DNA from 3 places in the Streptosporangium sp. G11 genome. Region 2 is predicted to be linked to each of the others. Evidence: riboswitches for the same ligand, from Rfam matches in the RefSeq annotation. Region 2 holds a riboswitch; each other region holds the start of a gene.

Region 1 (10,057 bases), on a different contig from region 2:
CCTCGGCCTTGAGGCCAAGGCCGGAGGCGAGGGTGAGGATCGAGTCGCGGGTGATGCCGGGCAGGAGCGTGCCGGTGAGCGCCGGGGTCAGCAGGCGGTCGCCGTAGACGAAGAACAGGTTCATCCCGCCCATCTCCTCGACGTAGCGGTGCTCGCTCGCGTCGAGCCAGACCACCTGGTCGCAGCCCTGCTCGACGGCCTGGCGCTGGGCCACGAAGGCCGCCGCGTAGTTGCCTCCGCACTTGGCGAAGCCGGTGCCGCCGGGGGCCGCGCGGGTGTACTCGGTGGAGAGCCAGACGGTCACGGCCTTGCCGCCCCCGAAGTAGGCCGCCGCCGGAGAGGCGATGACCATGTACCTGTAGGTCCTGGACGGGTAGTTGACGCCGAGCGCCGGCTGCGTGGCGATCATGAAGGGGCGCAGGTAGAGGCTGTGTCCCGGCGTGGTCGGGACCCACTCGCGGTCGGTCTGGACGAGCAGCTCCAGCGACTCGACGAACGTCTCCTCGGGCAGCTCGGGCATGGCCATCCGCCGCGCGGAGGTGTTGAAGCGGGCGGCGTTGGCCTCCGGCCGGAAGGTCACGATCGTGCCGTTCTCCTGGCGGTAGGCCTTGAGCCCCTCGAAAAGCTCCTGCGCGTAGTGGAAGACCGACGTCGCGGGGTCGAGGCTGAGCGGGCCGTACGGCACCAGCCTGGCGTCGTGCCAGCCCTCCCCCTCGGTGTAGTCGATCGAGATCATGTGGTCGGTGAAGACCTGACCGAACCCCGGGCTCACCAGTACCTGCTCGCGCTCTGCCGCGGTGCGAGCGTGGTCGGAGAGCTGCACGTCGAAGCTGAGCTTCTGAGCGGTGGTCATCGCAGGATCCTTCTCTTGGTGTCTGGCTTACCCTCGGGTCCATTCTGCGTCGGACCGGGTAACGGGAAACTACTCCATCCATGCCGAAAACCGGCAGTGCTGGAGGAACAAAAAACGCGCCTGGCGGCTCGGGTGAGCCGCCAGGCGCGTTGAGGTCGAGGGAGGCGGCTTCCTCAGCCGGCTACTCGGGCGGTGATGTCGTCGCCGATCTCCCGGGTGGTCCGGCCGGCCCATCCGGCCAGCCGCTCGACCAGGTCGTCGGCGACGGCCTGCTCGACCTTGGTGGCCTCGCGGGCCATGCCCAGGTGGTCGAGGAGCATGGCGACCGACAGGATCGTGGCGGTCGGGTCGGCCTTGCCCTGGCCCGCGATGTCGGGGGCGCTGCCGTGGACCGGCTCGAACATGCTCGGCGCGGTGCGGTCGGGGTTGACGTTGCCGCTGGCCGCCAGGCCGATGCCACCGGCGATCGCCGCGCCGATGTCGGTGAGGATGTCGCCGAAGAGGTTGTCGGTGACGATCACGTCGAAGCGCTCCGGCTGGCTGACGAAGAACATCGAGGCCGCGTCGACGTGACAGTAGTCGGTCTGGACGTCGGGATACTCCAGGCTGACGCGGTCGAAGGTGCGGGCCCAGAGGTCGCCGGCGTAGGTGAGCACGTTGGTCTTGTGAACCAGCGTCAGCTTCCTGCGGGGGCGGCCGAGCGCCTTGTCGAAGGCGTAGCGCACGACGCGCTCGACGCCGTAGGCGGTGTTCAGCGACTCCTGGGTGGCGATCTCGTGCGGCGTGCCCCGGCGCATGACACCGCCGGCTCCGGCGTACGGGCCCTCGGTGCCCTCGCGGACGACGATCATGTCGATGTCCTCGGGGCGGGCCTTGCCCAGCGGCGTCTCGACGCCGGGGAAGAGCTTGACCGGGCGGAGGTTCACGTAGTGGTCGAGCTGGAAGCGGAGCTTGAGCAGCAGGTCGCGCTCCAGGATGCCCGGGGGCACGCTGGGGTCGCCGACCGCGCCGAGCAGGATCGCGTCGTATCCGCGCAGCTCGTCGAGGACCGGGTCCGGCAGGGTCTCGCCGATCTCGTGGTAGCGCTTGGCGCCGAGGTCGTAGGTGGTGGTCTCCACCTTCGTGCCGACCGCTTCGAGGACCTTCAGCCCCTCGGTGACGACCTCGACTCCGATTCCGTCCCCGGGGATGACCGCCAGGCGAATGTTACGCGAATCCATGCAGGCACCTTACCGGCCCGTCTCGATGATCGAACACCGGTCTCACCCTTCGGACGTATCCGCGTGGCGGCACCCCTGATCGTTTTGTCCACCTTTGCTAGGTGTTGACCGTTTCGTGAGGTTTGGTTATGGTCCTCCCATTCGCATCAATGCCTAATTCGTACGGGCCCTCCCCTTACCGGGTCCGTACGGAGCCGGGGAACCACTCTTTCCGGAATCCACCGGGCCCCCGGGAACCCCGCTCCTCCCCCGGAGCGCGTTCCCGCTCGCCACCACGTGGATTCCTTGGGGCGAATCAGCGCGTTCTCGCGCCGTAGGGCGGCCTCCACGCCCGAGCCCGACAGCTCACCCGGCCGGCCTTATGGAAGGAATCATCCTGTCCGGCACAGTTCTCCCCCGCGTCATGTCCATGTCCGTCTCGATACTCGTCGCCGGTACCGCGGTGTTCGCGACCGCGACCGCCGCCCTGGCCGCCGCCCCTCCCCCCGCCCCTGGGCCCGCCGCACTCAACACCCCCACGTTGAAGGAGGCGCTGAAGGCCACGGCCGTCAAGCCCGCCTGGGAGAAGGCCGTGAAGTGGGCCATGTCCAAACGCGGGACGCCCTACGTCTGGGGCGGCACCGGCAACGGCGGCTTCGACTGCTCAGGCCTGGTGCTCCGCGCCTACGGCGCCGCCGGGATCAAACTGCCCCGCGTCACCAACGACCAGTACGCCGCCTTCTCCAAGAAGATCGCCTGGAAGGACCTCAGGCCCGGCGACCTGGCCTTCTTCAGCGGCCTCGGCCACGTCGGCATGATCACCAAGCCCGGCTACATGGTTCACGCCCCACGGACCGGCGACGTCGTCAAGGAGGAGAAACTCGACTCCTGGCGCCGCGACTCCTTCGTCGGCGCGGTGCGCCCCGACCCGCAGGGAGTTCAGCTGACCAAGCAGGTCGAGCTCGCGACCGAAACCGTGACCGGCGGATGAGACACGCCGGCGGATCATCGCCGGGAGGCCACGGAGACCCCGGCGGCGAGAACAGGTTCAGCGAGTGGGGACACCACCGTTGTCCCGGCGGTCCAGAGCGGTCTGGAGCGCGTCGCCGGCCTCGTCCTCGGCCTCGTCGGGACGGTTCCAGGGATACATGTCGTACATGGCGAATCTCGTCTCGGTCGCATGCGAGCAAGGAAGGTGGTCAAGACTCCGGTCGGGGCTCCGACCAGGCCTGATGTCGCGGGTCCGGATCACGGACCGGCGGCGGGGGCTTGGAGCCGGCAAGCGCCACGACACCGCGGCGGGTCGCCGGCCTGCCCCTGTCAGGCCCCGCCGCGGCAGATAAGAATTACGAGAACCTGGCGCATTTCATTTCAGGTTACCTGGCCACGGGAACGCCGTCTCGCCCGGCGTACGCACTTCTCACATGCTGAGACGAAGTATGGCCGCCGCCCCGGTCTCGGGGACGGCGGCCATATCGGCGGGACGGCTAGTCGGCCAGGTCGACCGAGCGGCCACTGTCGGCGCCGATCTCCGAACCGATCTGGTCGATCACCTCGGCCGGGATGGCGGTGTCGACGGTGAGCGCGATGAGCGCCTTGCCACCCTTGACGTCGCGGGCCACCTGCATCGAGGCGATGTTGATCGAGTGGTCACCGAGGATGCGGCCGACCACGCCGACGATGCCGGGGCGGTCGGTGTAGGTGAAGAACGACAGGTGGTCGGTCGGCTCGATCTCCATCTGGTAGCCGTTGACCTCGACGATCTTCGTGATCTGCCTCGGCCCGGACAGGGTGCCGGAGACCGAGACCGTGCGGCCGTCGGCGAGGACGCCGCGAACCGTCACGACGTTGCGCCAGTCGGGGCTGTCGGAGCTGGTGACCAGCTCGACCGACACGCCGCGGTCCTTGGCCAGCAGCGGGGCGTTGACGTAGGTGACCGAGTCCTCGACCACGTCGGTGAAGACGCCCTTGAGCGCGGCCAGCTCCAGCACGCGGACGTCGTGGGAGGCGATCTCGCCGCGCACCTCGACGTCGAGCTTGGTGGCGACCTCGCCCGCGAGGGCGGTGAACACCCTGCCGAGCTTCTCGGCCAGCGGCAGGCCCGGCTTGACGTCCTCGGCGACGGCGCCGCCCTGGACGTTGACCGCGTCCGGCACGAACTCCCCGGCGAGGGCGAGCTTCACGCTGCGCGCGACCTGGGTGCCGGCCTTCTCCTGGGCCTCGTGGGTGGAGGCGCCCAGGTGCGGGGTGACGACGACCTGGTCGAGCTCGAAGAGCGGGCTGTCGGTGACCGGCTCCTTCGGGAACACGTCGATGCCGGCGCCGGCGACGCGGCCCTCCTTGATCGCGGAGTAGAGGGCGTTCTCGTCGATGATGCCGCCGCGGGCGACGTTGATGAGGCGCACGTTCGGCTTGACCGCGTGCAGCTCCCTGTCGCCGATGAGACCGATGGTCTCCTTGGACTTGGGCAGGTGCACGGTGATGAAGTCGGCCTCGCTCAGAGCCTCCTCCAGCGAGACCAGCCGGACGCCCATCTGCGCGGCGCGGGCCGGCTGCAGGTAGGGGTCGTAGGCGATCAGCTCGACGCCGAACGGCTGGAGGCGCTGCGCGACCAGCTGGCCGATCTTGCCGAGGCCGAGGATGGCGACGACCTTCTCGTCGAGCTCCACGCCGGTGTACTTCGAGCGCTTCCACTCGCCGCCCTTGAGCGCGGAGTGCGCCTGGGCGACGTTGCGGGCGGAGGCGAGGATCAGGGCGACGGTGTGCTCGGCGGCGCTGGTGATGTTGGAGGTCGGGGCGTTGACGACCATGACACCGGCCTTGGTGGCGGCCTCCACGTCGACGTTGTCCAGGCCGACGCCCGCGCGGGCGACGACGCGCAGCTTGGGAGCGTTGGCGATCGCCTCGGCGTCGACCTGCGTGGCGCTGCGCACGATGAGCGCGTCCACGTCGGCGAGGGCGGGCAGGAACTGGGCACGGTCGGCGCCGTCGGTGTGGCGGACTTCGAAGTCCGCGCCCAGAACCGCGAGACCGGCCTCGGAGAGTTCCTCAGCGACCAGTACGACGGGCTTGTTCACAGGCTGGATCCTTACTAGACGGTGAGGGGTGCACGGACCTCACGTAGTGTATCGGCGCTTGTGAACGTGTTCACGAGTGTCCCGCGATCCGAGACGCCCCGCCGCACCCCCGAGTGCCCCGGATACGCCGGGAAACTCCGGGCGCTCGCGGGACGGCGAGGAGCTTCCTCACCCAGAACGCGGTTACCCGTCCTTGACAGATCTCATGCGCCCAAAATTCAAGTTGGTATTGATCCCAGGAAAACTTCGCGATTACCCTGATAAGCCGTGGTCCACTACCTATCGTTCCTCATATGAGCATCGGGAACCCCGCTCTCGGCAACGTGCTCGCGCAGCACGGCGATCCGCATCGGCTGCTTGCGGCGCTGGCCGAATGGGGACTCCTGGTTGCCGTGCGACCCGACCGCTCCGTCGTGCTCGGCACGACCCAGGCCGGTGATCGTGTCCTGCTCGGATACACCTCGGCGGACACCTACGCGCGGCACCGTGGCAGCCACTCGCTGTCGGCGTGCGACGCCGACACCATCCTCGACATCCAGCGCGTCACCGGCGTGCGGGAGATCGTGATCGACGCGGCGGGACCGGCCGCCGCGGCCGTGCCGATCGAGGATCTACAGCGCTACCTGCTCTCGACGCGCAGCGGCCCCACGCCCGCGCTGTCGAGCGCGGCGCCGACGGCGTACGCGACCGGGGCGATGGCCACGGTCTCGCGTCCCGCCCCCACGCGCCCGCAGAGAGCGCCGGTGCCCGCCGCGCCCTCCCAGCCGTGGATCCCGGCGCCACGGCCGCACCTGTCGGGCCCGATGCAGATGGTGGACCCGGGATACCGCCGGTGCGACCACCCGATCCTGCCCGCGCTGCGCGCCGCGATCTCGCACCTGCTCATCGACTACCCGCTCGTCCACCACGTGTGGATCTCCGAGGCCAGCACCTCCTCGGGCGCCCCGGGAATCATGCTGCACGTGAAGGTGCACATGTCGGCGGCCGAGGACGTGGTCAGGGACATCCATCGCGGGGTGCGCGCCCGGCTGCCGCAGCTCGCCGCGAGCGAGGCGCCGATCCTGATGGCCAGGGTCGCCGACGCGCGCAGCGAGCAGCGGATGGTCGAGCTGGGCGCCCACGTGGTCTGCGCCGACGTCACCGACTGAGCGCGCCGGTCGGGGAGGCGGATCCCGGGGGTGAAGGCGACCCCCGCGAGCGCCTCCCCGTGCCCGCACGTGCCGATGCCCGGCCGTTCCCCGGAGCACCGGGGGACGGCCGGGCACGGCCAGGCACGGCCGGTCAGGTCAGGCGGCGGGTGAGCACCACCCTCGTCCGGACGCACGATCCGGCCAGCAGCGCCGCGAGCAGCGGCAGGCCGACCAGCACGCCCGCCAGCATGAGCCAGGGCACGTCGACCGAGAAGTGGACCAGGCCGGACGACATGCCGCGCACCGACCCCCCTCCGAACATCTGGTCACGGTAGAACCTGCTGAAGGCGCTCGCCACACCGGAGACCAGCCCGATGAGCGTTCCCGCCCCCACCCCCAGGCCGGCGACGAACGCGGCCTGTCCCGCGACGAGAAGGCGCTGGACGCGGCCCGTGGCCCCCACCGCCGCCAGCGTGGCCCGGTCGGGGCGGCCCTCCGCCACGGCCAGGGAGGTCGCGGCGAACGTACCCCCGAGGACCAGGACCGCCGCGCCGAGGGCGAAGGCGAGCAGCGTCGCCGCCATGCTGTCATCGCGGAAACCCCGCTCGACCCAGGCGGCGACGGGAAAGCCGACGTCCTGGACGGCGGCGTGCAGCCGCTCCTCCTGTTCCGGCGTCGTGCTCAGCGCGGCCGGGTCCGCGATGAAGGTGTCGTAGCCGACGGTGAAGCCGAATCCGGCCGCCACCGAGACGGGCAGCACCGCGGCCACCGGCGGCTCGCCCCGGGGGCGCAGGACGACCGCGGGCACCGAGCGCGTGATTCGTTTCTCGATCTCGGTGGTGAAGACCAGCCGCCCCCCGCGCAACACCTTCGGGTCGAACACCACCGCCTTGCCGTCGGCGAGAGTGGCCTCGGCGGCGGGATCGGGACCGCGCAGGAAATGGCGGACCAGGTCGGCACCGCCCACGGGCGGGCTCCGGAACGACGTGGCCTGAAGGTGTGCCCCGCAGTTCCTCCCGCAGCCCGGCTGGATCACGATGTTGACGGGTAGCGCGCCGGGCCCGGTGAGCGTCCCCGCCTCGATCAGCGGCACTCCGGGCAGGGCGGAGGTGACGATTTTCCTGACCTCTCGCCAGACCATGGGGTTGGGCGCGTAGGAGGACACGACCGTGCTTCCCATCACGTACTTGGGCGTGTAGCGCTCCCGCGCGTTGGCGGCCTGGCTGGAGACGAGCACCGCCATGGTGGCGAAGACGGTGGTCGCGGCGAGCACCGCGGCCACTGCGGGTGCCGTGCGGCCCCGGTTGCGCGCGGCGTCCCTGGCGGCCATCCGGAACGGCAGCGGCAGCCGGGCGGCCAGGCGCGCGGCGGCGCCGACCAGCCACGGCGTCAGCAGGACGATCCCGAGCTGCCCGAGCACCGCCCCCAGCAGCAGGCTGATCCCGTAACCCTGCCCGTAGTACTGCGTCCACTGCCTCATGGTGGCGCTCATGAGGACGGCCGCCAGCGCAGCCGCCAGCAGCACCACGCCCAGCACCGGCAGGCCGCGCCGGGCCCGGGTCCGGGCCCGGCGACCGGCCAGCACCTCCGCCACGTCGGCCCGCGACGCCTGGACGGCGGGAACGACCGCCGCGAGCACCGCGCTCACCACCCCCAGGAGCACGGCGAGCGCGATCAGGCCGGCGGGCACCTCCAGGGGTCCGCGGTGGACGAACGGCGTGACGGCCGCGGCGATCCCGATCCCGCTCGCGGCTCCGAGCAGGGAGCCCGCGAGCCCGAGGGTGAGCCCGTCCGCGAGGACGACGCCGCGCAGATGGCGGGGCGAGCCGCCCTGCGCGGCGATCAGCGCGAGTTCACGCCGACGCCGCCGGATGCCGACGGCGAACGCCGGTCCGGCCAGGAAGACGACCTCCAGCACGACGACGGCCGTGCCGAGGGCGGCCATCACGACGTCGGAGATCCTCATCGACCTGTAGGAGACGGGATCCTCTCGGCCACTTCCCGCGGGGGGCGGATCGTTGATCACCGCCCGCGAGAGGACCGCGACGCCGTGCCGGTTGATCTCACGAACCCGCTGCCAGGAAACCGGGGCGGGGGTGTCGACGAGCCAGGTCGGGGCGACCTTTCCGCCGTCGCCGAACACGGTTTTCGGGGGTGCGACGATCTCCTGGCGTTCGGGATCGGCCGGGGGCTCGACGACGCCGACCACGGTGACGACCGTGCCCGTACCGGTCAGGGTCACGGTGCTCCCCTCCCGCAGCCTCAGCCGGGCGACGGCCGCGACCTCCCCCGCCACCCGCGGCAGGCGCCCCGCCAGGAGCGTGTACATGCCCGTGGTGATCGGGTCGTGCAGGTCGATCTCCCGAAGGTTGGCCTCCCGGTAGGTGCCGGACACCTCGTAGCCGGTCCGGGACAGGCGCGAGGGGACCGCGCGGCTTCCCGGCCCGAAGAGGGTGAGGACCTCCCGCTCCGTGAGCGTCCTCTGCATGCTGCCCCGGCCCCCCGTGGGAAAGGCCTGGCCGTCGGCGCTCTGCCGCACCGGCTTGTTGAAGGCCGTCTCCCGCACGTGCGCGTCGGCCGTGCCGATGTTCCAGTCGAGCCCTTCCCTGAGCGTGACGTCCCCGGTGGCCTGCCAGGTCAGGCCCGCCGCGAGGAGCATGACCGGCAGGCCGATCATGACCATGATGAGCGCGCTGCGCCCCTTGGCCCGGCCGATTTCCCGGCGGGAGACGCGCAGGGCGGCGAGGAGGGCGCTCACGCGACCACCTCCGCTCGCCGCCGGAGATCCGCGAACGCGCCCCGCGTGTCCGGTCGCCCGCTCATCGGGCGCTCTCCAGTGGGGTGGCGGTGGAGTCGGCGATCTCGCCGTCGCGCAGGAAGACCACCCGGTCGGCCCAGGCGGCGTAGCGGGGTTCGTGGGTGACGAGCAGCACGGCGGCTCCCGCGTCGCAGCGGGTGCGCAGGAGCTGGAGGATGTCGTCGCCGGTCGGGGTGTCGAGCGCGCCGGTGGGCTCGTCGGCCAGGATCAGCCGCCGCTCCCCCACCAACGCGCGGGCGATGGCGACGCGCTGGCGCTGGCCGCCGGAGATCTCGTCGGGAAAACGGTCGGCGACCTCGCCGAGACCGACCTCCGCGAGCACCTCCATCGCCTCACGCCGGACGTTCTTGAAGGCGATCCCGTCCAGCTCGCGTGGGAGGGTCACGTTCTCCAGCGCGGTGAGCGACGGGATCAGGTTGAGGTCCTGGAAGACGTAGCCCACGCGTCTGCGCCGGAGCCCGGCCAGCTCCCCGGCGGGCAGGCTCGCCAGTGGCGTGCCCTCGACGACCACGGAGCCGGAGGTGGGCAGGTCGAGGCCCCCTGCGAGGTTGAGCAGGGTGGACTTGCCCGACCCCGAGGGGCCCATCACCGCGACGAGCTCTCCGGCGTCGACGTCGAGGCTCACCCCGCGCAGCGCCGCCGTGCTCCGCGGTCCGTCACCGTGCGTGCGGGTCACGTCCGAGAGCCGTACGACCGGGCCGAAGGTCATCTGACTCCCTCCGGTGCGCGGGCCCCTGATCTGAGTTTCGGGAAGGATGTCAACTGTCTGTCTCCTGCGTCTGAGGATCCTGGGCCTCGGAATCCCGGGTGGAGGGATTCCGTGCCTGGGCGTCCCGTGTCTGGGGGGAGGCCGCGAGCACGGCCTCGCAGTGGTCGAGCCAGCGTTGCTCGGCCTCGGCCTGGAAGATCATCGAGTCGAGCACCAGCCGCTGGGCGGCGCTCTCGACGCTCGCGCGCTTGGCGCGGACGAACCCCTGCAG
Region 2 (10,057 bases):
CTGGGCGGCGGCAGATCCGAGACCCCGGGATGGGTGGCGTTCGAGAAGTCACTGTTCGGCGAACCGTTCCTGGCCGCGGCGGGGGGCGGCGGCGACGTCGGCCACAACACCACCGTCGCGTGGATCCCCGGGCAGGAGCGGGTGGTCGCGATATCGGCCAACGCGCCGAAGGTGAGCGCTGAGGATCTGCTGCGGGCGGTGGGCCCGGCCCTGCTCACCGGCGGCCCGCTGCCCACCCCCACCGGCGCGGCCCGCGGCGGCGGCGATCTCGCCGCTATCGTCGGATCGTACGAGCTGGAGACGGGAGGTTCCTTCGACGTGAGCACGGCCGCCGGCAAGGTGACGGTCTCCGCCACCGGCCCTGACGCCGTCACGGCGCTGTTCCCGCCCAGCGGGTCCACCGCCGGCGACCCGCGCGGGCACGACGAGCGCGTGCTGGCGCTGCTGGCCGGGCGGACGCGGGAGGGCCGCAAGGAGCGGGCGTCCCTGGCCGCCGCCCTCGGGCCCCTGGGCGGCGTCACCCTGGCCGGCACCGTGACCGGCGGCAGTGAGGTGCGCACCTACGTCACCATCACCGCGGGAACACGGCCGGTCCTCGGCTGGTACGCCGTCAACGAGCGAGGGGGCGTCGAGGCGGCCGAGGTTCCCGCGAAACCCCCGGAGCTGACCTTCGTCGCCTCCGGAGACGGCCGTTATCGCCCCGACGACCCGGCCGGCACCGGACCGCGGGTGAGCCTCTCCTTCCGGGACCGGAACCTGGTCGTCTCCCGGGCGGACGGGGAATCGACCGCACGACGGACCGGCTGACGTGCCGTGCGCATCCTGATCGTCGAGGACGACCCCGATCTGGCCGAGCTGGTCGCCCTCGGCCTGCGCAACGAGTCGTACGCGGTCGACCTGGCGGCGACCTGCCTCGAGGCGGAGGAGGCGCTGCGGACCACGGCCTACGACGTGGCCTGCCTCGACCTTTCCCTGCCCGACGGTGACGGGCTCGACCTCGTGCGCCGGCTCGCCCTCGATCCCGATCTGCACCGGCCCCGGCGCACGCTCGTGCTGACCGCCCGCGACGCCGTCGCCGACCGGGTGGCCGGGCTGGACGCCGGTGCCGACGACTATCTCGTCAAGCCGTTCCACTTCACCGAGCTCGTCGCCCGCCTGCGGGCACTGGGCCGCCGCGGCGACGAGCACGGATCGGTCCTGCGGGTGGGCGAGCTGACGCTCGACCTGACCGCTCACCGGGTCTGGCGATCCGGCGTCGAGCTCGATCTCACCTCGCGCGAGTACGCGCTGCTGCGCTGTTTCATGCACCATCCCGGTGCGACGCTCTCGGCCGAGGACCTGCTGGAGCACGTGTGGGACGCCCACGCCAACCCCTTCACCGCCTCGGTACGGGTCATCCTCAGCCGGTTGCGCAGGAAGCTCGGCGACCCTCCCCTGATCTTCACGATCACCAACGTCGGCTACCGGCTGAAGAGGCCTCCACCATGACCCGTCCCTGGCGGTCGCTGCGCGCGCGCCTGGCCGTGCTCGGATTCCTCGCGATCTACCTTCCGGCTCTCCTGCTGTTCGGCGTGATCCTCGTGACCGACACCGAGACGACCCTCCAGGTGCTCGACGGCGTGGAGAACGTGGAGAGCGTGTCCACGCACAGGTCGGCGTGGGTCACCTGGACCATCCTCGCCCTCGCTCCGGCCGCCGCCGCGCTGGCCTGGTGGTGGGCGGGCCGGGCGACGGCCCCGATCGAGCGGATCCGTGCGGCGGCCGACGACATCGGCGGAACCGACCTGAGCCGGCGTATCGCCCTCGACCGCGGGCCGGCCGAGGTGATGTCGCTGGCCGCCGCCTTCGACGCCATGCTCGACCGTCTGGAACAGGCCTCCGCGACGCAGTGGCGGCTGATCGACGAGACCAGCCACGAGCTGCGCGTACCGCTGTCGGTACTGATGACCAACGCCGAGGTGCTCCTCGATCACCCCGCGCCCACCGTCGAGATCTACCGGCGAGGGCTGCAACGCTCGCGAGAGGCGTCCGAACGGCTCCAGACGACGATCGACCACCTGCTGGTCGACGCCCGCGCACGGGCCCGCGCCGTCGACCGGCGACCGGCCGACCTGATGACGCTGGTACGCGGCGTCGTCGAGCACGCCGGCGTGCTGGCGGCCAAGAAGGAGATCGGCCTGTCGGTCACCGGCCCGCCCGCCGCCGTGTGCTCCGTCGACGAGCCCACCGTGAGCCGCGCGATCTCCAACCTCGTCGACAACGCGATCAGGTACGCCCCGGCCGGATCGAGGGTGGAGATCGACGTCGAGGTCACCGGCACCGCGGCGGCGGTGGCCGTGACCGACCACGGCCCCGGCATCCCCGCCGACGAACGGGAACACGTCTTCGAGCGCTTCTGGCGTGGCCGGCGCGACGTCCCCGGCACCGGGCTCGGCCTGCCGATCGCCAAGCAGATCGCGCTGGCCCACGGCGGCGACCTCACGCTGGATCCTCCCCGGCCGGCCGGCGACGGCTGCACCTTCCGGCTCACCCTGCGCCGCTGACCGGTGACGGTTCCTAGCCGAACGCCTTGAGGTAGCGGCGCATCCGGCGCTTGGCGCGGTAGCCGACGCGCAGCACGTTCGGCGGCACCTCCACGCGCATGCGGGCGCGGCGGCGGGCGGCGGCGTACTCGGCGCCTTCGAGCAGGGACTTCGCCGGGACGAGGCGCCCGGAGCGGGCCTGCCCGACCAGGGAGACCATCCGCGACACCCAGTCGCTCTCGCCGCCGGGGTGGAAGTAGTTGACCTTGCACCAGGCGTCGTCCGGGTCCAGGAAACGCCCGGCCGAGAGGTCGTCGAGGGTGCCGAGCAGGCCACTGTCCTCGAAGACCAGGTTGATCATCTCGGCGCCCACCCCGAAGTCCGACAGCACCAGGAGCGGCACCTCCTGGGCGATCGCCTCCAGCGCGGCGGTCGAGCTGACGGTGACGAACCCGGCCGCGTGGGCCAGGTGCTCGTGCATGGGCCCCACCGCGAAGCGCACGGCCTCGGCGCGCACCCGGCCCTCCTCGGCGAGCGACTGCCACAGGCGCTGGTAGTGGTAACGCTCGTTGTGGGTCTGGCGCTCGGTGTCCAGGGCGCGGAGCTTGACGACGACGTCCAGGTCCGGCCGCCGCCGGGCCAGCTCGGCCAGGGCGAGCAGGACGCGCTCGCGCTCCTCCCTGCGCTTGGGCACCTTGGCCTGGGTGGCGAACACCACCCGGTCGCGCGGCCCGGTGGCCGGGATCTCCGCGCCACCGCGCAGGAACGGCAGCCGGGCCAGCCCGACCTCGCCGCCCCCACCCAGCCTGCGGCCGATCTCCGAGAACTCCTCGACCTCCCGGCCGCTGTGCAGCACGAACAGGTCGCATCCGCTGCGGAACAGCCACGCCTTCTCGGTGGCCGGGACGGAGATGCCCGGCAGCCCCGAGACGAACACCGGCCGGGGCCGCAACCCGGCCAGCACGTCTCCGGCCAGTACGTCCACCACGGGCCCCGTGCAGGCGACGAGCACCACGTCGGGCCTGAAACGCTCCGCGGCCCGGCGCAGCGCGCGGGCCGACAGCACGGGCGGATCGGCCGCCGAACCCGCGACGGCGGCGTGGATCTGCGCCGGCGACGGGGTGATGGGGGTGCGGATGACCGCCAGCTCCGTCTCGCAGCCCGAAGGCAGGTCCCTCAGCAGGCAGGCCGCCCACTTCAGGTAGGAGTCAGAGTCGGCCACGGCCAGGACCTTCAAAGAGAACCTCCGACGGGGAATCCCCCGGTTTCGTGTGTGGAGAGGATTCGTTTGTGGGGAGGCGGCACGGCGCGCGTCCCGCGAGCGGCGAGCCCACCGGGCCTCGGCCCTGGGGTCATGACCCGGTGACTCCCGTGTCATGGTGGGCGAACCTCGACAGGTGGGAGCGGAGTGACGGCGCCGCCTCGGCCGTCCACCACTCGTCGGGGACGTCCACCGTCTCCACGGCGACGCCCCGGGCCGAGAGCAGGACCCGCAGGGAGGTGACCGCGGTGGACGGCAGGCTCAGCACCCGCTGCTCGGCGGCCAGCCCGCGCAGGGTCATCTCGGCGGGGATACCGCCGTCATAGACGGTGATCCCCGGCTGCTCCCCGACCCGGGCGAGGTCGTTGGGGTCCTCCCGGCGGTGCGGGAAGTAGGCCACCGGCTCGGTCGAGCCGAGCCCGGCCAGCCAGGTGAAGTAGCGGTCGCGATGGATCAGGCCGTTGCGCACCAGCGAGGTGCCGAGGACGACGGTGCGCTCCTCGGGACGGGGCCGGCGCAGCGGCTGCGACCGCAGCCAGGCGAAGTCGTGGGTGACCAGCTCGGCTCCCCTGGCGCGTACGGCCTTCGCCAGGTCGGGGGGGACGGGCAGCGCGGTGAAGATCGACAGCCGCCCCGCGCGGGCGGCGGCGCGCAGCCTGAGCCCGGCCGCCACACCGAGGGCGGTCCTGAGCCTTCCGGCCTTCCCCCTGGCCCTCAGCAGGGGCGTTCCCACCCTGCCGGTGAGCAGTTCCAGGAGCCTGATGGTGGCGAGCCCGTCGTCGACGATCACGATCCGGCCGGGGAGCGCGGTGAGCCAGCGGAACTGGACCTTGCCGGAGAAGGCGTCACCCACCGCCCACGTCTCGCCCCGGCGGGGCCGGGGCATGTCCGGCTGGGCCGCGGTGAGCTCCAGCCCTCTCGGCAGGGTGAGACGTCCGAGCTCGCCGCCCGTCACGGCCAGCGGGCGGAGTTTCGCCCTGGGCACGAGGTGACTGCGGGCACCGAGCAGCCCGGCATGGTGGGCCTCCACCGCACAGAGCATCTGCAACGGGGATTCCACCCAGGCAATGGCCGAACCCTGCTCCCGCGCGTGGTCTCGACCGTCCTCCACGCCGGGCGATGACCCGTTCACGACTGCCACAACCTAACCCGGCGGCCTTAAGCGCTTGGGAACTGCGGGTGAACAGCCGACCACGCGCGCTTGCAGGTGATCTTTCCGGCCTTTACCGTGGTGTACGGAACCGTTTCGTACACCACGTGATCCATCCCCGATTCGTCCGTCAATCCGCCACGAGGAGCGAGCGATGTGGACAACCGACGAGATCCCCGACCTGACCGGCTCCGTCGCGGTGGTCACCGGGGCGAGCGGCGGCATCGGCGTGCCGACGGCGCTCGAGCTGGCCAGGCACGGCGCCCGGGTCATCCTGACCGCGCGCGACGCGGACCGGGGCCGGGCCGCGCTCGACACGATCAGGGCGGCGGCGCCGGGGGCGGCGGCCGAGGTGAGGGCGCTCGACCTGGCCGACCTCGGCTCGGTGCGCGCGTTCGCCGAGACGGTCGACGGGCCGCTCGACCTGCTGGTCAACAACGCCGGGGTGGGCCCGATGCCCCGGCGGACCACCGTCGACGGTTTCGAGACCCAGTTCGGCGTCAACCACCTGGGGCACTTCGCCCTGACCGGGCTGCTCATGCCGCGCCTGCTGGCCGCCCCCGCCGCCCGGGTGGTCACGGTCTCCAGCGACGCCCACTCCGTCGGTGCGATCGACTTCGACGACCTGGCTCTCGACCGCCGGTACGGCAGGTTCTCCGCCTACGGCCGTTCCAAGCTGGCCAACCTGCTGTTCGCCCTGGAGCTGCAGCGCCGCGCCGACGCCTCCGGAGCGCCCCTGCTGAGCCTGGCGACCCACCCGGGCATGACGGCCACCGGCATCATGAAGGTGGGCGTCCTCACCCGCCCCCTCAACGCCCTGCTGCGCCTGGCGGTGCAGCCGCCCGCCAAGGGCGCCCTGCCGTCCCTGTACGCCGCGACCTCCCCCGAGGCGAGGGGCGGGCAGTACGTCGGGCCGGGGCCGAAGGTGCTGCGCCCCTCGCCGAAGGCGCTGGACGCGGCCGTGGCCGCGAGGCTCTGGGAGAGGTCGCAGGAGCTGACCGGCGTACGATTCTGGGACATCAGGCAGCACTCGTGAACCATCGGAGGCACCTTGCGTCTCGATCCCGCGCGGGAACGGGCGATCCTCGACGCGACTCTGGAGCTGCTGTCCGAGGTCGGATACGACCGGATGTCCGTCGACCAGATCGCCAGGCGGGCCAGCGCCAGCAAGGCCACGATCTACCGTCGCTGGCCGGGCAAGGAGGCGCTGGTCGTGGACCTGATCTGCAACCACCTCAAGATCGAGGTCGCGCCGCCGCCCGACACCGGGTCGATGCGCGGGGACCTGGTCGAGGTCGTGGACGGGTTCTGCCGGATCCTGGAGCGGAAACACACGATGATCTTCGGCCTGTTCCCCGCGATCCTCACCTCCCCCGACCTGGCCGCCGCCCTGCGCGACAACGTGCCCCGCGCCGACATCACGGGCACCACCCCGCTACTCGACCGCGCCAGGGAGCGCGGCGAGTTGCCGGGACCGGTTGACCCGGCGGAGCTCAGGAAGATCACCGAGGCGCTGGTGTGGTACCGGCTGTTCTTCACCGGGAAGCCGCTGGACCGGGAGTTCGCCGAGGAGACGGTCGACCGGTTCCTGCTCCCGCTGTTTCGCGCGTGGTCCGGCTCGGAGACCTGAGACCTGAGGCCGTGAGCCCGTGAGCCCGTGAGGCCGTGAGCCCGTGAGCCCGAGGGCCTGAAACCCGGAGAGCCTGGCGCCCGCTCTGGCGCGAAGGCCCGCAAGCCCGAAGGCCCGAGAGCGCGAAGGCCCGCAAGCCCGAAGGCCCGAAGGCCCGAGAGCGCGAAGGCGCGAAAACCCGCAGGCGCGAAGGCGCGAAGGCGTGTTCCCTCGCTCCCGGCGGGCGGCGAACACCTCCCGGAGACGCGTTCCCTCACCCCGCGCGCCTTTACCGTTCGCGGGCGGCGAGGCCTCCTGGAAAGCGTGTTCCTTTACCTCGCGCCTTTACCTTCGCGGGCGTCGAGCCCTTCCGGGGGCGCACTTCTTTACCCTTCGGGCGGCGAGACCCGCCGGCGGCCCGGTCGCGATCCACCCTCACCCTCTTGAGCTGCGAAAACGCCTTCCGGGCACGGTCGCGAGCCGCCGGATCCCGCGTACGATCTCCGGCCCTTCCATGGGGGAACCCCTACCATCCGTATACTTTTTACTATCGAATATTTGTTCGACAATCTGAGGGCACCCCGCCTCTCATCAAGGACCTCGCCCCCGCGTGATACCACTCGCCCGCCGACGTCTCGCGGGCGGGTCCCGAAAACCTGGATCGCCGTGGGCGCAGGGGATTCCGGGCGCTCTCCCGCCCGGCGGGGAGAGGCGCGGCCGCCGCGGAACGGGCGCGATCCACCCCTCCCCTCACCTCGGGAGACACCCCGCCGCTCCCCCTCCATTCAGACGTATTACCAAGTCAGAGCAATGTGTCCTACTTGTACTCGTCTGTCCTCTTGGCGTACGTTCGTCCCTATTGATGGCAATTGCCTAGGTCTGTATAGGTCTGCGCATTGCCGTCACATTGCCCGACTGTGCTTCGCCCGGCGGAATCCTCCGCCACGGTGAGCACGGCCGCCGAATCCGCGAGGTTTGCGGAACCGGGGAACCACGTTCCTGGGGTGAATCAGCGCACCTGTGCGCCGTAGGGCACTTCCCAGCCCGAACCCGTCAGCTAACCCGGTAGGCGGAATGGAAGCGAAGCAAGGAGTCGAACCCCCGCATGACCAAGCATCGCCTCATCTCCACCCCCCGTGCGGCCTGCGCCGTCCTGGGCGCCTGTATCGCCCTGGCGGGTACCGGCGGCACCGCCGCCCTGGCCGCCGCCCACACCCCCATGAAGGCACCGCCCGCCGACGCCAACGCCAAGGCCGCGAAGACCCCGCTCCAGGCCGTGGCCGAGGGTCTCCCCAAGGTCTCCGCCCAGAAGGTCCTGGACATCGCCTCCCGGCAGATCGGCGTCCGCGAGAACGCCGAGGGCGGCGGAACCAAGTTCCACTCCTGGTACATGTCCTCCCCTCGCGCCAAGGAGACCCTCGCCCGCGACGGCGGCAACACGGTGTACGACTACGCCAACGCCCCCTGGTGCGCGATGTTCGTCTCCTGGGTCGGCGAGATGGCCGGCATCCGCCCCACGATGGGCTGGGACGCCTACACCGTCGCCCACGCCAAGTGGTTCAAGGACAACCAGCACTGGGGCACCGTCCCCACCCCCGGCGCCGTCGTCTACTTCGACTGGGCCGGCGGCAAGAGCATCGACGGCATCGACCACGTCGGCTTCGTGAAGAAGGACAACGGCGACGGCACGATCACCACGATCGAGGGCAACACCGGCAACGGCGACGTCGAGCAGCGCGTCAGGCCGGTCTCCCAGGTCGTCGGCTACGGCTACCCCGTCTACTCCAACTGACCCGCCCCCGCGACCCGCGTCACCTCCATGGCGCGGGCCCCCGGCTCCCCCGCCGGTGAACGCGGGCCGGTCCGCACGCTCCCAGGGGCGCCGCTCGTTCGAGCGGCGCCCCTGACCGCGTCTCCACACCCTCCCGGGCGTCCTCCCCGGCCGGCGTTCCCTCTCGCGACCTGCCCTCCTCGGAGTCCGCCCTCCCGGCCCTCCCCCGGCGCCTCTTTGACAGCCCTCCTGACACCCCTCCCGCGGCCTCTCACCGGCGCCCCCTCCGGGGGTGGCCTCGGTGGCGACTCCCCCGGCGAATCCCTCACGGACACGAAATGCCCCGACTGTATGTCCATGAGATGGGAGCGCTCCCAATCACCTCAATAAGAGGTTTGCCCTGGTTTCATGCCATTAGTCCCACCCAAAACGCCCGGATGTAACGGTTGAGTTTCGGCATATTGACGTCCTGGTTGCCCATCGTCCACTCTTCGTGGGAGCGCTCCCAAAGCACATTGAGGAACGACCTCGTCGCGAGGCCCGCGTTTGTCGGGGACCGGCCCGCGATGTCGCCTCCCAATGATTCGGGCGACCACCTGAGAGGGGTCCGGAATGTTGAACAACAAGCGGCACGGCAAGCTCGCCGCCGTCGCGGTCATGGCGGCCACCGCCCTGGCCATCACGTCGTGCAGTTCCAGCGAGCCCGCCAAGCCCGCCGCGGGCGGCGGCTCCGCCGCCGCGGCCGAGCCGGTGACCATCACCGTGCACACCTTCGGCGGCGGTGAGAACTTCGGCTACGACAAGGCCGTGGAGACGTGGAACGCGGCCCACCCGAACATCCAGGTCAAGTACCAGAACCTGACCGACCGTTTCGAGGACGTCTACCTCCCGCAGCTGCTCCAGCGCCTGCAGGCCGGCAGCGGCGCGGCCGACATCATCGCCCTGGACGAGGGTGCGATGGGCCTCATGAAGGCCCGTCCGCAGTTCTTCACCGACCTGGCCGAGCACGGTCTGGACAGCCGCAAGGCCGACTTCCCCGCGGCGAAGTGGGACAACGGCATCAACGCCGACAACAAGCTCTTCGCCCTGGGCACCGACATCGGCGGCATGACCATGTGCTACCGCAAGGACCTGTTCGAGAAGGCGGGCCTGCCCACCGAGCGCGAGGAGGTCGGCAAGCTCTGGCCGGACTGGAACGCCTTCATGGAGGTGGGGAAGAAGTTCCAGGCCGCCAACCCCGGCAAGACCGACCCCAAGTTCATCGACGGCCCGAACACCCTCTACAACGTGATCCTGTCGCAGGAGGCGCCGAAGAACGGCAACGTCTCCTACTTCGACAAGAACAACCAGCTCGTCATCGAGACCAACCCGGCCATCAAGACCTCCTTCGACACGGTGAAGAGCTTCAGCCAGGCGGGCCTGACCGCCAAGCTCGCCTCGTTCTCCCCGCCGTGGAACGCCGCGATCAAGAAGGGCGCCTTCGCGACCATGGGCTGCCCGGCCTGGATGCTCGGTGTGGTCTCCGGCGCGGCCGGTGACGACAACAAGGGCAAGTGGGACGTCGCGTCCGTACCCGGCGGCGCGGGCAACTGGGGCGGCTCCTACCTGGCCATTCCCAAGCAGAGCAAGCACCCCAAGGAGGCCGCCGAGGTCCTGAACTACCTCACCGGCAAGGAGGGCCACGTCATGGCCTTCCAGGAGGCCGCGGCCTTCCCGAGCTCCCTCACCGCGCAGCAGGACCCGG
Region 3 (10,057 bases), on a different contig from region 2:
CACCGGCGTCCCGGACTTCATGAAGGTCGAGCAGGTGATCCTGTACGGTTCGCCGGCCTCGGCCGCCTCGGCCGTCGCCCAGGTGCGCGCCGCCCTGACCAGGTGCAAGGCCAGGACCGACTCGGGCTCCAGCTACCGCTACGCCTCCGCACGCGTGACCGGGCTCGGCGACGAGGCGCTGAGGATCTCCGGACAGGTCTACTACGGGAAGAAGGCCGGGGTGGGCGGTGACCGGAGCGTGCTGGTCAGGAAGGGCAACGCCGTCCTGGTCTATCTCTGGGCGGGGGAGTACTCCAAGCCCGCGAAGGGCGACTGGACCGACCAGTTGCGTGACGCGCGGAGGATGACCGCCAAGATCTGCGACGTCGCAACCTGCGGGTAGCGCGAGCGGGGTTTCGATCGGGCCGCTCCCCGCGGCCGAGGCGCCGCCGCTCCCGAGGAGGGCGTCACCGGCCGCGGGTGAGGCGTTTCACCTGCGATTGAGAGCAAACCCGGCAAAAAGGTGAGTCAATCATTACTTCTTCTGTACTATTCGCCGCAGGTCTGGTGCAGTCGGGAGGCGTTGACGTGGCCGTGGCGGGTTTGCCGGTTGGACTGATTCGGATACCGGTGGCGGCCGGGCTCGCTCTCGCGTTGCTGATGCTGCCGGTGAGCGGAGCGTTCGCCGAACCGAAGCCGACGCTCGCCCAGGCCAAGAAGAAGCTGGAGAAGCTCAACGAGCAGGCCGACCAGATCGTCGAGAAGTACAACCAGGCCTCGGAGAAGTGGAAGCGGGCCAGGAAGAAGTACCGCACGCTGAACGGCGACCTGACCCGCCAGAACGAGCAGGTCGCCGGGTTGCGCAAGGAACTCGTCACGATGGCCGTCAGCACCTACCAGGTCGGGGTGATCAACGGCTGGGAAGGCATGATCTACCAGGCCGACCCCGGTGCCCTGCTGAGCGGCATGGCCGCCGCCGACCAGATGTCCACCTCCCGCGCCCAGTCCCTGAGCGCCTTCGACGAGGCCACCAAGGCGCTGCGGACCAGCCGGGACGAGGCCAAGAAGGCCCTCGCCGAGGCAGACGAGACGCGTGACGAGCTGGTCGAGGAGAAGGCCAAGGCCGACAAGATGGTCAAGGCCCAGACGAAGATCCTGCGCGAGCTCAACGTCTTCAAGACGGGCAACCCCGAGAGCGCCGGGATCCAGTACAACGGTTCCGCCTCGGGCAACGCCCGCGCCGCCCTGCAGTTCGCCTTCGCCCAGGTCGGCAAGCCCTACCGGTACGGCGGCACGGGCCCCAGCGGCTGGGACTGCTCGGGCCTGGTCCAGGGGGCCTGGCGCAGCGGGGGAGTCAGCCTTCCCCGTACGACCTGGGAGCAGTGGAGCTGGGGCGCGAGCCGCAAGGTCTCGCTGAACGAGCTCCAGCCGGGCGACCTCATCTTCAGCGAGGGTCTCGGCCACGTCAGCATGTACGCGGGCAACGGCCAGATCGTGCACGCCCCGCAGACCGGCGACGTCGTCAAGGTCGTCCCGCTGTCCGCCTACGGCCGCCGCATCGTCGGAGCCGTCCGCCCCTGACCGCGGCGGGCCGCGCCGACCGGATGGGGACCACGCCGGCGACCGCTCACGCGCCCGCCGTGGCCGGGTGTGACCTCGACGCGGCGCGCAGCAGATCGCGTACTTCCTCGTCGGTCGTCTGGGAGAAGTCCACGTACGACTGCCCGACCGCGAAGAAGGGCGACGGCGTGGTGGCGCAGACGACCTCGTCCGCCATGGCGGCGAGGTCGTCACAGGCGGACCTCGGCGCGGAGGGTACGGCGACGACGGTCCTGGCGGGCCGGAAGCGGCGCAGGGCCTGCAGGGCGGCGCGCATGCTGGCACCCGTCGCGAGGCCGTCGTCCACCACGATGACGGTCCTGCCCGCCAGATCCGGTGGCGGCCGCCCCTCCCGGTAGGCCCGCTCGCGCCGGATCAGCTCCTGTCCCTCGCGCCGGGCGACCTGCCGGATGGTCTCCGGCGAGACGCCGAAAATCTCGGTGACGTCCTCGTTGAGGACGATCACCCCGCCGGTGGAGATCGCCCCCATCGCGAGCTCCGCCCTTCCGGGAGCGCCGAGCTTGCGGACCAGGAAGACGTCGAGCGGGGCGTCCAGGGCCACGGCGAGCTCGTAGGCCACCGGTACGCCGCCCCGGGGCAGTCCCAGGACGACGACGCCGGATCGCCCCCGGTACTTCTCGAGGAGGCCCGCGAGCACTCGCCCCGCGTCGCGCCGGTCCTGGAACAAGCGGTTCGACATCGCTACCGCCTCCTTGAGATGACGTTTTATTTCATTTTAAATCTCCCAAACTGGTACATAACGCCCATTGACGGCGTCGTACGACGATCGCGCCGGGCGTTCGCGCACCGCGTGCGGCACCTTCGGGTGGCCGGCCGCGCCGACGCCCGACGCCGCCGGATTCGAGATCGCCGGGACGGGATTCCGGCGGCCGATCCACTGCGCCCGCACGCGTGATCCACGGCGCCGAGGCGGCTCCGCCGATCGTCCGGGACCGCCTCGTTCGCCGGGATCTCCCCGGGACGCGGCAAGTGTGATGAATATTACATAAATCGTGATTTGCCGTTGTGATCATAAGGATGTGACGAGAGTCATATCTCAATAGCATAAATAGCCATTAAGCAGGGGTAACAGGAAGATCAAGAGGGCTCTCCGGTCATCCGATTTGGCGAATGCTTTGCCGAAAGTTGGAGATCGGGGTAACTTCTGGCGTCGCGACGTGCAAGCCACGCCGTCGCGGTGAATGTCGGTCTTCGGGCCGGTGTCCCTATAGAAATCCAACCGGCCGCCGTGCCCCCACCCGGGGGCAGGGCTCATCACGGCGGCCCGCCGAATCTATGCAGCCAGGAGGCATGGAACCGGGGACCCAAAAGGCCCATCACAGCGTGGCCAGGGGTGAATCGGCGCATTTTGCCGTAGGGCATCTTCCAAGCCCGAATCCGTCAGCTAACCCGGTAGGCATCAGTGGAAGTCCCAAGGAGAAATCCTGTCTACCACCCCGCACAACCCCCGTCTGTCGCGCCTTTTCCGCCTTTCCATCGGCGGTATCGCCCTCACGTTGACCGCCTCAGCCGGAGCGGTCACCCTAGGGTCCACGGCGGCGCAGGCGACGGCGGACGGCCCCTCCGAGATCCTGGTCAGCAGCCTGGCCGGCGTTTCCGAGAAGGCCGAAAGCACCAAGAAGACCGCCACTCAGGCCACGACTACGGCGAAGGCCAAGGCCAAGGGCAAGACCAAGATGAGCAAGGCGGCACTGCAGAAAGTCCGGGCAGGCAAAGCGGTCTCGGCGGCCAAGAAGCAGATCGGCGATCCGTACCGGTGGGGAGCCTCCGGTCCCGGAGCGTTCGACTGCTCGGGGCTCGTCCGATACGCCTGGCGAAAGGCGGGCGTGTCCCTCCCCCGGATCACGCACAGCCAGTACAGGTCGATCAGGAAAAAGGTCTCGTGGAGCAAGCTGCTCCCCGGTGACCTGCTGTTCTTCAGCGGGAAGGGCCACGTCGGCATGTACGTCGGCAAGGGCAGGATGGTCCACTCGCCGAGCAGCGGCAAGACGGTTCGTGTCGTGAGGCTGGCGGGCTACTACAGGTCCTCCTTCGCCGGAGCGGTACGACCCGGAGCCTGAGCCCGCGCCCGAGCACGGAGCACGGAGCCCGCGCGTCCGAGCACGGAACCCGAGGTCCGCGTCCGGGCACGGCGTCCGAGCACGGAGCCCGAGCCCGCGTCCGGGCACGCGCTCCGGGCACGGCGTCCGAGTACGAAGCCCGAGCCCGCGCCCGGGTACGTGCCACGAGCACGCGCCCGAGCACGGAAAAGCGGTCCCGGTCCTCCACCAGGAGGGCCGGGACCGCTCCACTTCGGTCGAGTACCATCGGCTCGTATGTCCGTCCCGAAAGGGCGCCGCGCCGTGCTCGCCGGGATGCTGGCGCTGATGAGCGCCGCCCCGTTCGCCGGGACGGGTCCCCTCCTCGCCGGGGCCGCGCCGCTCCCGCGCGCCCCCCGCCATCTTCTCCCGTACGACGCCGGGCCCCTCCCACGCGTCTCGTACACCCCCCCGAGCCCGCGCGACCTCCGCGGCCTGTGGCCGGGGGCCGCCGTCACCGTCCGGGGCGAGCACTCCCTCGTGATCGGCCACGGCGTCCCCGCCTCCGTCCTGAGGGATCTGGCGGCCAGGGCCGACCGGGCCCGCGCGACGATCGCGGCGGTCTGGGGACCCGTCACCCCGGTGATCCTCTTCCCCGCCACCGACGCAGAGGCCGCGGCGCTCGCCGGAGCCGGGAGCACCCACGGGCTGGCCGCGATGGCGACCGCGGACCGGGTGATCGTCCTGCCGTCGGGATACGCCAGGCTCACCGGGACCGGCAAGGACGTGGTGATCACCCACGAGCTCACCCACGTGGCCACCGGCGCGACCCGCGGCGGCCGGGTGCCGATGTGGCTGTCCGAGGGCTTCGCCGACTACACGGGCTACCGCGACGCCGGGATCGCGGTGCGGACGGCCGCCGCCGAACTGGCCGACGAGGTGCGCGCGGGCGTCCTGCCCGACCGCCTCCCCGGCCCGGCCGACTTCGCCCCCGGCGCGCCCCGGCTCGCGCAGGCGTACGAGGAGGCGTGGCTCGCCTGCCGGTTCGTCGCGGAGCGCTTCGGGGAGAAGGCGCTGGTGAGGCTCTACGGTAGCGATGTCGGGAGCACGCTCGGCCTGCCGGTGGCCGAGTTCACCGCGGCCTGGCGCGACTACCTCAGAGAGGAACTCACGTGACGCTGAGCACGACGGACGCGCCCCCGGGCGTGCGGCCGGCGGGGTGGGCGCTGGCCGGCCTGGGGGTGGTCACGCTGGCGGTCGTGGCGTTGACCACGCCCTGGAGGGCGCTGCCCGAGGGGGCCCCGGCCGTCGTCCCCGATCCGGCCCGCGACTTCACCCCCGAACAGATCGCCAGGGCCGAGACGTTCGACGCGCTGGTCAGCCTCCCCGGCTACCTGTCGCTCGGCCTGACGCTGGTCGTGGCGGGGGCGCTGGTGGCCACCCCGCTGGGCGCGCGGCTCGCCGACCGGCTGCCGGGGCCGTGGTGGCTGCGGGCGCTCCTCGGCGTGCTGGCGCTGTCGGTGGCCGTGGCGATCCTGCGCTGGCCGCTGGGGATGTGGTCGGAGGGCTACCTTCGCGACTTCGGGCTGTCCACCCAGACCTGGCCTTCGTGGGCGGCCGACCGGGCCAAGAGCACCGGCATCGGCACCGCGCTGACCGCGATCATGGTGGTGGCGGTGATCGCCCTGGCGCGGCGCTACCGGCGCTGGTGGATCCCCGCGGCGGGCGGGGCGTTCGTCCTGACCGTGGCCGCCTCCTTCGCCTACCCGGTGCTCATCGAGCCGGTCTTCAACGACTTCAGGCCGCTGGAGGCCGGGCCGCTCCGCGACGACCTGCTCGCCATGGCCGCCAGGGACGGCGTGCCGGTCGAGAACGTGCTCGTCGCCGACGCCTCCCGGCGGACCACCGCGCTCAACGCGTACGTCTCCGGATTCGGCGCGACCCGCAGGATCGTGGTCTACGACACGCTGCTCCGCGCGCCCGCCGACGAGGTCAAACTGGTGGTCGCGCACGAGCTGGGCCACGCCAAGGCGGGCGACGTGCTGTCGGGCACGCTCATCGGCGGCCTGGGCGCGGCGTGCGGGGCGTGCCTGCTCTACGCGGTGACCTCCGCGGGGGCCGTACGGCGCCGGACGGGGATCTCCTCACTCGGCGACCCGAGGGCGGTGGGCCTGATCATGGGGTTGCTGAGCGTGGCCACGGTCCTGTCGGGACCGGCCCAGAACCTGGTGAGCAGGCACATCGAGGCCCGTGCGGACGTGCACGCGCTGGATCTGACCAGGGACCCGGCGACGTTCGTCGCCATGCAGAAACGGCTGTCAACCACCAATATTTCGGATTTGTCGCCTGATTTCATTGAATATGTGCTTTATGTATCGCATCCCACGACGCCACAGCGCATCGCCATGGCGCGCTCCTGGGCCAGGCTGAACGGTCTCCCCGAGCCGTGAACCGCACGCTGGTCGTCACGAACGACTTCCCGCCCCGCGCGGGGGGGATCCAGTCGTTCGTGTACGGTCTCATCGCCCGCCGCCCGCCGGGTTCGGTCGTCGTCTACGCCCCGCGGTGGTCCGGCAGCGCGGCCTTCGACCTGCGCCAGCCGTACCCCGTCGTGCGGCACCCGACCTCGCTGATGCTGCCCACGCCCGCCGTCGCCCGCCGGGCCGCCGGGCTGGTCGCCGAGTTCGCGTGCGACACCGTGGTCTTCGGGGCGGCGGCGCCGCTCGGGCTGCTCGCGCCCAGGATGCGCGAGGCCGGGGCCCGCCGCGTCGTCATGGTCACCCACGGCCACGAGGCGGGCTGGGCCGGAATCCCGATCGGCCGCCGGGTGCTCGCCAGGATCGGGGCGAACGCCGACGTGGTCACCTACCTCGGGGAGTACACCCGGCGGCGGCTGGCCCGGGTGATGGCCGAGGACAAGCTGGTGCGGCTCGCGCCCGGCGTCGACACCGAGGTGTTCCGCCCGGGGGCCGGGGGAGGGCGGGTGCGCGAGGAATTCGGCCTGGGAGAGCGGCCGGTGGTGGTCTGCCTGTCCAGGCTGGTGCCGCGCAAGGGCCAGGACACGCTCCTGCGGGCCTGGCCCGGCGTGGTCAGGGACGTGCCCGACGCGGTGCTCCTGATCGTCGGAGGGGGCCCGTACCGCAGGACCCTGGAGCGGCTGGCCCGGCCGATGGGCGGTTCGGTTAGGATCACCGGCCCGGTGCCCGAGGCGGAGCTGCCCGGCTACCTCGCCGCGGGCGACGTGTTCGCCATGCCGTGCCGCACCCGCCTGGGCGGCGTCGACGTGGAGGGACTCGGCATCGTCTACCTGGAGGCCTCCGCCAGCGGCCTGCCGGTGGTGGCCGGTTCCTCGGGCGGCGCCCCCGACGCCGTGCTGCGCGGGGAGACCGGCCTGGTCGTCGACGGCACCCGCCCCGACGAGGTCGCGGCGGCCCTGCTCGGCCTCCTCAAGGACCCGGCCGGGGCGCGTGCCATGGGGGAGCGCGGGCGTGAGTGGGCGGCGCGGGAGTGGAGCTGGGACCTCGCCGCCTCCCGCTTCGCCCGCATCCTGGAGCCCGCGGAGACCCCCTAGCCGTCGTACGGCCGGCCTTTGCCCGTCGAGGAGGACCCCGGCATGCCCGGGGCCTGGGGAGACCTCTTGGCCGTACGGGCCGGGGATCTCCGCGAACACCCCTGGCATGCCCGGGGTCCGCGGAGAGCCCGGCATGCCTGGGGCTCGCAAGGATCCCCCGGCCGTGCGACCGGCCCTCGCGAAGACGCGCGGCGCCCCGCGGAGGTTCCGGAGCCGGGGGAGGCCCTCAGCTGTAGAGGGAGGCGACCTGCTCGGCGAAGTCGCGCATCACGATGTTGCGCTTGATCTTCAGGGTCGGGGTGAGGTGCCCGCTCTCCTCGCTGATGTCGATGTCGAGGATGGCGAACTTCTTGATCTGCTCGGCCTTGGAGACGAACTTGTTGGCGCCGTCCACCGCCTTCTGCACCTCGGCGACGATCGCCGGATCGGAGCTGAGGTCGGTGAGGTTCGCCCCCGTCTTGCCGTTGGCGGCCTTCCACTGCTCCAGGGCCTCGACGTCGAGCGTGACGAGCGCCGCGACGAACGGCCTGTCGTCGCCGACCACCATCGCCTGGCTGATCAGCGGGTGGGCGCGGATGTGGTCCTCCATCGGGGCCGGGGCGACGTTCTTGCCCGCGGCGGTGACGATGATCTCCTTCTTGCGTCCGGTGATGCGGAGGTAGCCGTCCTTGTCGAGCTCGCCGATGTCACCGGTGTGGAACCAGCCGCCCGTGTCGATCGCCTCGGCGGTGGCCTCGTCGTTGTTCCAGTAGCCCTGGAAGACGTGGCGGCCCTTGACGAGCACCTCGCCGTCGTCGCCGATGCCGATGGTGACGCCGGGGAACGGCTTGCCGACGGTGCCGATCTTGTTGGCCCCCGGCATGTTGACCGAGGACGGCGCGGAGGTCTCGGTGAGGCCCCAGCCCTCCAGGGTCTCGATGCCCACGCCGCGGAAGAAGTGGCCGAGCCGCTCGCCCAGGGCGGAGCCACCGGACACCGCCGTCGTCAGCCTGCCTCCGGTCGCGGTGCGGATCTTGCCGTACACGAGCTTGTTGAACAGGGCGTGCTTGAGCTTGAGGCCCAGTCCCGCGCCGCCTGCGGACTCCGCCCTGCTCCAGGCGACGGCGGTGTCGGCCGCGGCGTGGAAGATCTTCCCCTTGCCCTCGGCGGTCGCCTTCTGCTCGGCGCCGTTGTAGACCTTCTCGAACACGCGGGGCACGCCCAGCAGGAACGTGGGCTTGAAGGCCTGCAGGTCGGGGGCGACGTTCTTCATGTTGGGGGTGTGCGCGAGGATCGTGCCCGTCTCGATCAGCACGATCTCGATGATGCGGGCGAAGACGTGCGCGAGCGGCAGGAAGAGCAGCGCCGCCCTCTCGTCCACGCTGAACAGGCGCTCCAGCGGGCCGTTCGCGACGTTCCTGGCGGTGAACAGCAGGTTGTCGTGGGTCAGGCTGCAGCCCTTGGGCCTGCCGGTGGTGCCCGAGGTGTAGACGATGGTCGCCAGGTCGGCGATACCGCGCCCGGCCCTGCGCTCGGCGAGCGTCTCTTCGGGGACCCCGGCGCCGAGCGCGGTCAGCTCGTCCAGGGCACCGCCCTCGATGCGCCAGACGTCCTTGAGGCCCGGCAGGCCGGACGCGTCCTCGCGGATGGTCGCCTCGTGGGACTCCAGCTCGGCGAACACGGCCTTCGCGCCGCTGTCGGAGATGATCCAGGCGGCCTGGTCGGCCGAGGAGGACTCGTAGATCGGCACGCTGACCGCCCCGGCGGTCCAGATCGCGTAGTCGATCACGGTCCACTCGTAGCGGGTGCGCGACATCAGGGCCACCCGGTCGCCGGGTTCCACCCCCGCCGCGATCAGGCCCTTGGCCACCCCGGCGACCTGGTCGCGGAACTCCCGGGCGGTGACGGCGGTCCAGTCGTCACCGACCTTGCGGCGCAGGGCGACGACGTTGGGCTCCTCCTCGGCACGCCGGAACACCGTGTCGGTGAGGTTGGCGGAGGCGGGGACATCCACCAGCACGGGGACGCTGTACTCGCGCACGGGTCACTCCTGGAGACGCACGATCGATGGGCTGCCTGGAAGTTATCGCGATAAGTTACGCATGGGTAAATTCGTCACCCAGGCGTTATCAAGCGTGTTTTCACCGTAGCAAGTACCGTCACTCCGGGCCGTCGGCCGCGCCGTGTGTCCCCTGTCGTGTCCTTACCTGCGAGGTTCATCACATATGACCGTATTTGTTGGTAGTTAGGATGTCCGGCATGCGGGTTCACGTCGTCAGCGATGTCCACGGGAGAGCCGACGCACTGGCCCGCGCCGGAGACGGCGCCGACGCGCTGATCTGCCTGGGCGACCTGATCCTGTTCGTCGACTACGAGGACCACTCCCAGGGCATCTTCGCCGAGCTCTTCGGGGCCGAGCGGGCGGGGGAGTTCATCGCGCTGCGGACGGCCAAGCGGTTCGACGAGGCACGGGCGATGTCCACCGCGCTGTGGGCCTCGCTGGAGGGCGACCCGCGCGAGCACATCGAGCGCTCCGTCCGGCGGCAGTACGGCGAGATCTTCGCCGCCATGCCGACTCCCGCGTACATCACCTACGGCAACGTGGACCTGCCGCTCTACTGGCCCGAGTACGTCAGGGAGGGCCACCACGTGCTCGACGGCGAGACCGTGGAGATCGGCGGTCTCCGGTTCGGCTTCGTCGGGGGCGGGCTGCGCACCCAGTACCGGACCCCGTACGAGATCGACGACGAGGAGTTCGCCCGCAAGGTCGAGGCCGTCGGCGAGGTCGACGTGCTCTGCTGCCACATCCCTCCCGCGATCCCCGAGCTGCTCTACGACGTGGTCGCCCGGCGCTTCGAGCGGGGCAGCGAGGCCACCCTGGAGGCGATCA

The links. Region 2 has a riboswitch for cyclic di-AMP ahead of ACSDR0_RS08330 (CHAP domain-containing protein). Riboswitches for the same ligand answer to the same signal wherever they lie in the genome.
Region 1: linked by a shared signal. The riboswitch ahead of ACSDR0_RS09930 (C40 family peptidase) and the one ahead of ACSDR0_RS08330 (CHAP domain-containing protein) in region 2 are both predicted to bind cyclic di-AMP.
Region 3: linked by a shared signal. The riboswitch ahead of ACSDR0_RS06230 (C40 family peptidase) and the one ahead of ACSDR0_RS08330 (CHAP domain-containing protein) in region 2 are both predicted to bind cyclic di-AMP.

What each region holds. Positions count from the first base shown of each region.
Region 1 covers NZ_JBPJUQ010000007.1:92,545-102,601, forward strand. The annotation lists gene ACSDR0_RS09920 (branched-chain amino acid aminotransferase) at 1-853, opposite strand, end outside; gene ACSDR0_RS09925 (3-isopropylmalate dehydrogenase) at 1,027-2,073, opposite strand; cyclic di-AMP (ydaO/yuaA leader) riboswitch at 2,214-2,447, shown strand; gene ACSDR0_RS09930 (C40 family peptidase) at 2,483-3,043, shown strand; gene serA (phosphoglycerate dehydrogenase) at 3,540-5,129, opposite strand; gene ACSDR0_RS09940 (hypothetical protein) at 5,423-6,277, shown strand; gene ACSDR0_RS09945 (FtsX-like permease family protein) at 6,411-9,017, opposite strand; gene ACSDR0_RS09950 (ABC transporter ATP-binding protein) at 9,079-9,786, opposite strand; gene ACSDR0_RS09955 (PadR family transcriptional regulator) at 9,836-10,057, opposite strand, start outside.
Region 2 covers NZ_JBPJUQ010000006.1:23,952-34,008, forward strand. The annotation lists gene ACSDR0_RS08295 (serine hydrolase domain-containing protein) at 1-807, shown strand, start outside; gene ACSDR0_RS08300 (response regulator transcription factor) at 814-1,488, shown strand; gene ACSDR0_RS08305 (HAMP domain-containing sensor histidine kinase) at 1,485-2,543, shown strand; gene ACSDR0_RS08310 (DUF6716 putative glycosyltransferase) at 2,557-3,744, opposite strand; gene ACSDR0_RS08315 (hypothetical protein) at 3,875-4,813, opposite strand; gene ACSDR0_RS08320 (oxidoreductase) at 5,088-5,969, shown strand; gene ACSDR0_RS08325 (TetR/AcrR family transcriptional regulator) at 5,985-6,563, shown strand; cyclic di-AMP (ydaO/yuaA leader) riboswitch at 7,491-7,629, shown strand; gene ACSDR0_RS08330 (CHAP domain-containing protein) at 7,648-8,334, shown strand; gene ACSDR0_RS08335 (ABC transporter substrate-binding protein) at 8,926-10,057, shown strand, end outside.
Region 3 covers NZ_JBPJUQ010000004.1:199,449-209,505, reverse strand. The annotation lists gene ACSDR0_RS06245 (hypothetical protein) at 1-382, shown strand, start outside; gene ACSDR0_RS06240 (NlpC/P60 family protein) at 610-1,560, shown strand; gene ACSDR0_RS06235 (phosphoribosyltransferase) at 1,607-2,278, opposite strand; cyclic di-AMP (ydaO/yuaA leader) riboswitch at 2,855-3,013, shown strand; gene ACSDR0_RS06230 (C40 family peptidase) at 3,096-3,659, shown strand; gene ACSDR0_RS06225 (hypothetical protein) at 3,915-4,793, shown strand; gene ACSDR0_RS06220 (M48 family metallopeptidase) at 4,790-6,067, shown strand; gene ACSDR0_RS06215 (glycosyltransferase family 4 protein) at 6,064-7,188, shown strand; gene ACSDR0_RS06210 (AMP-dependent synthetase/ligase) at 7,415-9,208, opposite strand; gene ACSDR0_RS06205 (metallophosphoesterase family protein) at 9,427-10,057, shown strand, end outside.